Prochlorococcus marinus subsp. pastoris str. CCMP1986: one gene and its partner. Each later gene encodes a partner of the first gene's protein in a complex. Links are inferred from orthologs where the notes say so. Each region holds a gene or a part of one and is shown on either strand. Other genes may lie near its edges.

What was found.
Region 2: the proteins of TX50_RS01570 (region 1) and uvrB are in contact, whole or in part, in a crystal structure (PDB 7EGT), measured with the Thermus thermophilus proteins. The link is inferred for Prochlorococcus marinus subsp. pastoris str. CCMP1986 from one-to-one orthologs. Residues at the interface, in WP_096412145.1 of Thermus thermophilus: His654, Arg656, Phe657, Gln666, Asp668, Glu669, Lys680, Arg681, Leu682, Ser683, Lys685, Tyr686, Ala687; in WP_096411307.1 of Thermus thermophilus: Glu23, Leu25, Arg26, Asp27, Gly28, Glu29, Arg30, Phe31, Arg55, Glu326, Asp327, Phe328, Glu379, Ser382, Gln383, His398, Gly400, Arg401.

The regions. Positions count from the first base shown.
Region 1 is NC_005072.1:290,417-293,829, reverse strand. What follows is about bases 165-3,243. They hold TX50_RS01570 (UvrD-helicase domain-containing protein), read left to right. Parts: upstream 165-539; coding sequence 540-2,948; downstream 2,949-3,243. Other genes in these bases: TX50_RS01565 (CCA tRNA nucleotidyltransferase), read left to right, coding at 2,956-3,243; TX50_RS01575 (hypothetical protein), read left to right, coding at 301-501. Outside these bases: TX50_RS01580 (R-phycoerythrin subunit beta), read right to left, coding at 1-120; more of TX50_RS01565, read left to right, coding at 3,244-3,413. UniProt on the Escherichia coli protein: A helicase with DNA-dependent ATPase activity. Unwinds DNA duplexes with 3'-5' polarity. Translocates on single-stranded DNA with 3'-5' polarity. Initiates unwinding more efficiently from a nicked substrate than double-stranded DNA.
Region 2 is NC_005072.1:1,577,413-1,580,711, forward strand. What follows is about bases 134-3,098. They hold uvrB (excinuclease ABC subunit UvrB), read right to left. Parts: upstream 2,654-3,098; coding sequence 614-2,653; downstream 134-613. Other genes in these bases: TX50_RS08810 (aspartate kinase), read left to right, coding at 134-605; TX50_RS08820 (DUF561 domain-containing protein), read right to left, coding at 2,683-3,098. Also shown: more of TX50_RS08810, read left to right, coding at 1-133; more of TX50_RS08820, read right to left, coding at 3,099-3,299. UniProt on the Escherichia coli protein: The UvrABC repair system catalyzes the recognition and processing of DNA lesions. A damage recognition complex composed of 2 UvrA and 2 UvrB subunits scans DNA for abnormalities.

The DNA of each region.
Region 1 (3,413 bases):
TGCATCTAATCTTGAGTTTGCAGTATTAATAAATTCTTTTATGTCTTCAATATTTTTATTACTTATATTTTCTAAATCTCTATCATTTGATAAAATTTGATTACTCTTTGAAACTGTCATTCTTAAATTTAAAAACTTGAAATTTCTACTTATTTATATTAGATCAGAGCAAATTAAAATAATTAACTCTTAAAACAAACGAAATGGTTCTTAATCAAAAACTACATTTTGAAGTGATATTCCAAATACTGTAAATAAAAAAAATTTTTAGCTAAGATAGAATTATTATTCTTTAAAACTTTGGATAAACAAGAATTAAAATTATCAAAAAAACTTGTTTCTTCTTATAAAAAAAGATTAGAAAAAGAAATTCTTAAGAGAAGTGTTAAATTAAAAATGCCTCAGAATAAGTTCGAAGAAATTATCAATAATAATAATGAACTAATAAACCTAAAAAAAGCATTACAAGAATTAGAGACTAACCCTCAATCTTCAAATTAAAGTAAGGTAAAAATTTTTAATAATACAACCTATAAAAAGTGCATCAAACTAACAACTTCCTTTTTAAATCCTTAAATAATGCACAACTAAACGCTGTAAAACATATCAATGGGCCACTGCTAGTTGTAGCAGGTGCAGGTAGTGGGAAAACCAAGGCTCTTACTCATAGAATTGCTAATTTAATTGAGAATAACTCTGTAGATCCCCATAACATTCTCGCAGTAACTTTTACAAATAAAGCTGCTAAAGAAATGAAAGCAAGACTTCAAGTACTACTTGCGCAAGAAATAGCTTTAAATCAATTTGGGCAGCCTTGGTCAACCCTCAAGGAATTTGACCAGAATCAATTAAGAACAAATATTGATCAAGAGAGACTGAGGGACCTATGGATAGGAACTTTTCATGCATTATTTTCGAGACTTTTAAGATACGATATAGAAAAATATCAAGATCCTGAAGGCCTAACCTGGACACGACAATTTTCTATTTATGACGAGACAGATTCTCAGACCCTAGTAAAAGAAATTGTTGGTCAAGATATGAGTCTTGATCCAAAAAGATTTGATCCTAAGAAAATTAAGAGGGCTATTAGTAACGCAAAAAATCAATGTTTTACAGCTAATGACCTTGAAGAAAAAGCTGATAATCATTTTGATAAAGTAATTGCAGATGCTTACAGAAGATATAGGATATCTCTCTCAAAAAATAATGCTTTAGACTTTGATGATCTTCTACTACTTCCTGTGTTTTTATTAAGGCAAAATGATTTAGTTAGGGATTACTGGCATAAAAGATTCCAGCATGTATTAGTTGATGAATATCAAGATACAAATAGGACACAATATGAACTGATTAAATTAATTACGGCTGGGAATACTGAACCAAACAAATTTTGCGAATGGAATGATAGATCAATTTTTGTTGTCGGAGATGCGGATCAAAGTATTTATAGTTTTAGGGCAGCAGATTTCAGAATATTAATTGGATTTCAGGAAGACTTTAAAAATTCATCTAATAATAATCAGAAAGCCTCTCTGGTTAAATTAGAAGAAAACTATAGATCTTCATCAAATATTCTTACCGCTGCAAACTCTTTGATTGAAAATAATACTGAAAGAATTGATAAAGTTTTAAGGTCTACAAGGGAGGAAGGAGAACTTTTAAAGTTGCTTAGCTGTGATGATGAGATATCTGAAGCTGAGGCAATAACAACAAAATTAAGGTCTCTAAATAATTACAATAATCAACCAATCTGGAAAAATTTTGCAATCCTCTATAGAACTAGGGCTCAGTCGAGAGTATTAGAAGAATCTCTTGTAAGGTGGAGAATTCCATATACAATCTTTGGCGGATTACGTTTTTATGACAGAAGAGAAGTAAAAGATGCTGTTGCTTATTTAAAAGTCTTAGTAAATTCTTCAGATAATATAAGCCTTTTAAGAATAATAAATGTCCCAAGAAGGGGAATAGGAAAAACAACTATTCAAAAGCTTAATGAGCTATCAAATAAGTTGAACATTCCTTTATGGGAGGTCATAAATGACAAACAAAGCTTAGATGAGACTATAGGCAGATCATCAAAGGGCATTAATAAATTCACAGAGCTTATGAATGACCTTCTTTGCTATATAGAAAACTCGGGGCCTGCTCAAATTCTTCAATTAATTCTAGAAAAAAGCGGTTACTTAAGTGATTTATTAACAAGTGGTTCAGAGGAATCTGAGGATAGAAGAAATAATCTTCAGGAATTAATAAATGCTGCTACTCAATTTGAAGAAGAGACCGAGAACCCAGATGTAGAGGGATTCTTGTCAACAGCAGCTTTAACAACAGACAATGATACAAAAAAAAATCATCCTAATTCTGTCACTTTAATGACTCTCCATAACAGTAAAGGATTAGAATTTCAAAATGTATTTATAACTGGACTAGAACAAGGTTTATTTCCAAGCCACAGGTCAATTGATACTCCTTCTCTTCTAGAAGAAGAAAGAAGATTATGCTATGTAGGCATAACAAGAGCTAAAGAGAGAGTTTTCTTATCACATGCGAGAGAGAGAAGATTGTGGGGAGGCATGCGAGAAGCAACAATTCCTTCAATATTTCTCTCAGAAATACCAGAGGAACTAATTGACGGGGAATTACCTCAATCAGGTGGTGCTTCTATCAGAAGGGATCGTCATCTTGACCGTTTAACAAGAGTGGATAGAAAAGATTTAAATGAATCTATTAATAGACCTATAAATGCAGTAAGAAAACTATATTCAGGACCCAGTAAAGGAAAAAGTTGGTTGATTGGAGATAAAGTAATTCACTCTAAATTTGGCAAAGGTGAAATTATACATATTTTTGGCAGTGGCGAAAAAATATCCTTAGCAGTAAAGTTTGGTGATAAAGGGAGCAAAATTTTAGACCCAAGATTAGCTCCAATAAGAGCAATAAACTGAAATTTGCATGAATGATATTTCTGCTTATATAAATTCAGCAATATTAAAAATTCCTTTTAATTTATTTAATATAATTTCTCAGTATATTGAATTGAATAGTAGCGTTAAAGTTGCAATTGTGGGTGGCTATATAAGAGATTTATTAATCACTAAAATTCATAAAAAGACTTTTTTCAATCCACTTGATATTGATATAGTTACAGAAGGATCTTCTGTTGATTTAGCAAAATTCATAAAAAAAAATATCTCAAATGTTGAACTTTGTTTGATAAAAGAATTTGAAATATACGACACTGTAGAACTAAATATTAATGATTTAAAAATTGATATAGCTTCTGCAAGAAAAGAGAAGTATGAGGCTCCAGGATTAAATCCAATCGTAAAACATGCAAATATTAAAGAGGATTTAAAAAGGAGAGATTTTAGTATAAATGCAATAGCTTTTGAATTCTCAAAGCAAGAAAT
Region 2 (3,299 bases), 1.3 Mb from region 1 along the record:
CCAGCGAAATCAAAGTCAGCTGCGTAATTGATATTGAAAATATTTCAAAAGCTATTAGATTTGTCAGTGAAAAATTTAAATTATCTGATAAACAAATATTTATTAACCCAGTAATTGAGAGTGAAGATCAGCCTGAGGTAAGAGGAATTGCATTAGATAAAAATCAAGTTCAAGTTAGCATTAGGAACCTACCTGATAAACCTGGGGTGGCAGCTTCAATATGTTTAGCTCTCGCAGAGAATAATTTAATTTTTGATACTATTGTGCAATCTGAAAGGTTAACATCTTTAAAAACCAAAGACATAAGTTTCACCATGAGCAAGCAAGATAGAGAAAGAGCTAATACAATTTTCCACTCTTTAACAAAAAAATTGGCAGGATCATTCATCGAAGATGGACCAGCTATAGCTAAAGTAAGCACAGTTGGAGCTGGAATGGCATTTAAGGTTGGAACAGCTGGGAAAATTTTTAGAGCACTTGCTAATAAAAATATTAATATTGAAATGATTGCTACAAGTGAAATAAGAACTTCTTGTATCGTCTTAGAACAAGATTGTGACCAAGCAGTTAATGCAATTCATTCTTATTTTCAATTAGATAAATAAATAATTATTTAAGTATTTCTAGATAATTTTTGCCTGAGTTTCTTAATTCTATCTCTAAGATTTGCAGCCTCTTCAAAATTTAGTTCTTTTGCTGCATCTTTCATTTTATTTTCTAACTTATCAATTAAGCTAGGCATTTCATCTAGTAAACATTGATTATCTTTAGCATTTAAAATATCGTCCGTTTTATTACTAACAATGTTTATCAGATCTTTAGATAATCCTCCAGTATCTAATTTTCTGGAAAGCTCTAAAAAAGATAATATTGAATTTTCAATTTTCTTACCTGCAGGTTTTGGAGTAATGCCATTGATTTGATTATATTTTTTTTGGATAGTTCTTCTTCTATCAGTTTCAGATATCGCTCTTTTCATTGATTCAGTAAAGTTATCTGCATAAAGTAAAGCAACCCCCTCAACATGTCTTGCCGCTCTTCCAATAGTTTGAATTAGGGATCGCTCTGCTCTCAAAAAGCCCTCTTTATCTGCATCTAAAATAGCAACCAAAGAAACTTCAGGGAGATCAAGACCTTCTCTTAGCAAATTTACTCCAACCAGTACATCATATTCACCCAATCTAAGATCTTGAATAATCTCTATCCTTTCAATCGAATGAATTTCAGAATGCAAATATCTCACCCTTACTTTATTGTCAGATAAAAAATCCGTAAGATCTTCTGCCATCCTTTTTGTAAGAGTAGTAACCAATACTCTCTGGTTCTTTTTAGCTCTAACTCTTATTTCTGATAAAAGATCATCTATTTGTCCATCACTAGGCCTTACATCAATTATGGGATCTAAAACCCCTGTAGGTCTAATAACCTGTTCAATAAACTTGCCTTCGCATTGATCCAACTCCCATTGGCCAGGGGTTGCACTAATAAACAATGTCTGTCTGGATTTTTCCCAAAACTCTTCACACTTTAAAGGTCTATTATCTGCAGCACTCGGTAATCTAAAACCATGATCTATTAATACTTTTTTTCTAGCTTGATCTCCGTTATACATTGCATGTAATTGCGGACATGTTACGTGACTTTCATCAACTACTAATAACCAATCTTTTGGAAAATAATCTATTAGACATTCTGGAGGAGTTCCTTCTTCTCTACCAGCCAAATGACGTGCATAATTTTCAACACCATTACAATATCCAACTTCTCTTAGCATTTCCAAATCATATTTTGTGCGCTGCTCTAAACGCTGCGCCTCCAACAACTTGCCTTCATAAGCAAATTTATCGAGTTGTTCTTTTAATTCATTTCTAATAGCACTAATAGCGGAATCTAGTCTCTCTTTTGGAGTGACAAAATGCTTGGCTGGATAAACACTCACTTGATCAAGACTCTCAAGAATCTCTCCAGTTAATGGATCAACAAATCTAATAGCCTCAATCTCATCTCCAAATAATTCAATTCTTATCAATCTGTCTTCATAAGCTGGTCCAATTTCTAATACATCTCCCTTAATTCTAAATCTACCTCTCGTAATTTCTGTATCATTTCTTGTATATTGATTATCCACAAGCGCTCTTAGAGAAGAACGTAAATCTATAGATTCACCAACAGCAAATTTAACAGCAGCTTTTAAATATTCACTTGGTATTCCTAAACCATAAATACAACTAATAGATGCAACAACAATTACATCCTTCCTTTCAAATAATGATCTAGTTGCCGAATGCCTAAGCATATCAATCTCTTCATTAATTGAAGCAGTTTTTGCTATGTAAGTATCGCTTACTGGTACATAAGCTTCTGGCTGATAATAATCATAGTAAGAGATGAAGTATTCAACAGCATTTTTAGGAAAAAACTGCCTTAATTCATTACATAATTGAGCTGCTAAAGTTTTATTATGAGCCAGAATAAGTGCTGGTCTTCCAGTTTGCTGAATTACATTAGCAATAGTAAAAGTTTTTCCCGTTCCAGTTGCTCCTAAAAGTGTCTGAAACTCTTCGCCACTATTAACTCCTTGAACTAACTTCTTAATGGCTTTAGGTTGATCACCATTTGGTTGATAAGGTGCTTGAAGCTTATAGTTATTCATTCATCTAATAACTTAAGATTTTTTATATCTTAGGAGACTTTTTCTTTAATCATTGAATTTTTCAAAGATTCTTTTAGGCCTCTAACAACAGCAACCATTGATATTAAATCATCTAATTTATTTACTACAGATCCAACTCCGACTGCAGAAGCTCCACATGATACTGCCAAAGGACATGTTACCTCACTTAAACCTGAAGCACTCATGATAGGAATATTAATAGACTGTTTCTCAAATTCCTTGAATATTGCAAAAGTAGCCGCCAAAGTAGGTACTGACTTTTCTAATAATCCTTGAATTCCTGAACTATATGGGTTAGAACTTTTGCCTCCTTCAGTTTGAATGATATCAGCGCCTTCAAGAACTAATTTAATTGCAAGATCTACTTGTTTATCAATAGGCATATTATGTGGAACTGTCACTGATAGAGGAATATTAGGTAAAAGATCTTTAGTTTCTTTTGTAAGATTTAAAATTTTCTCCTCCGAAAAAGTAATTCCTTGGTCATAAAAACTATCATAATTGCCTATTTCTATTAAAGAAGCTCCTGCCTTAACTGAATTTATAAAAGACTTAGGCTCTACGGAACTTACGCAAATTGGTAATCGTGAAATCTCAATCGCGGATTCAACTAATTCAGGTTTAC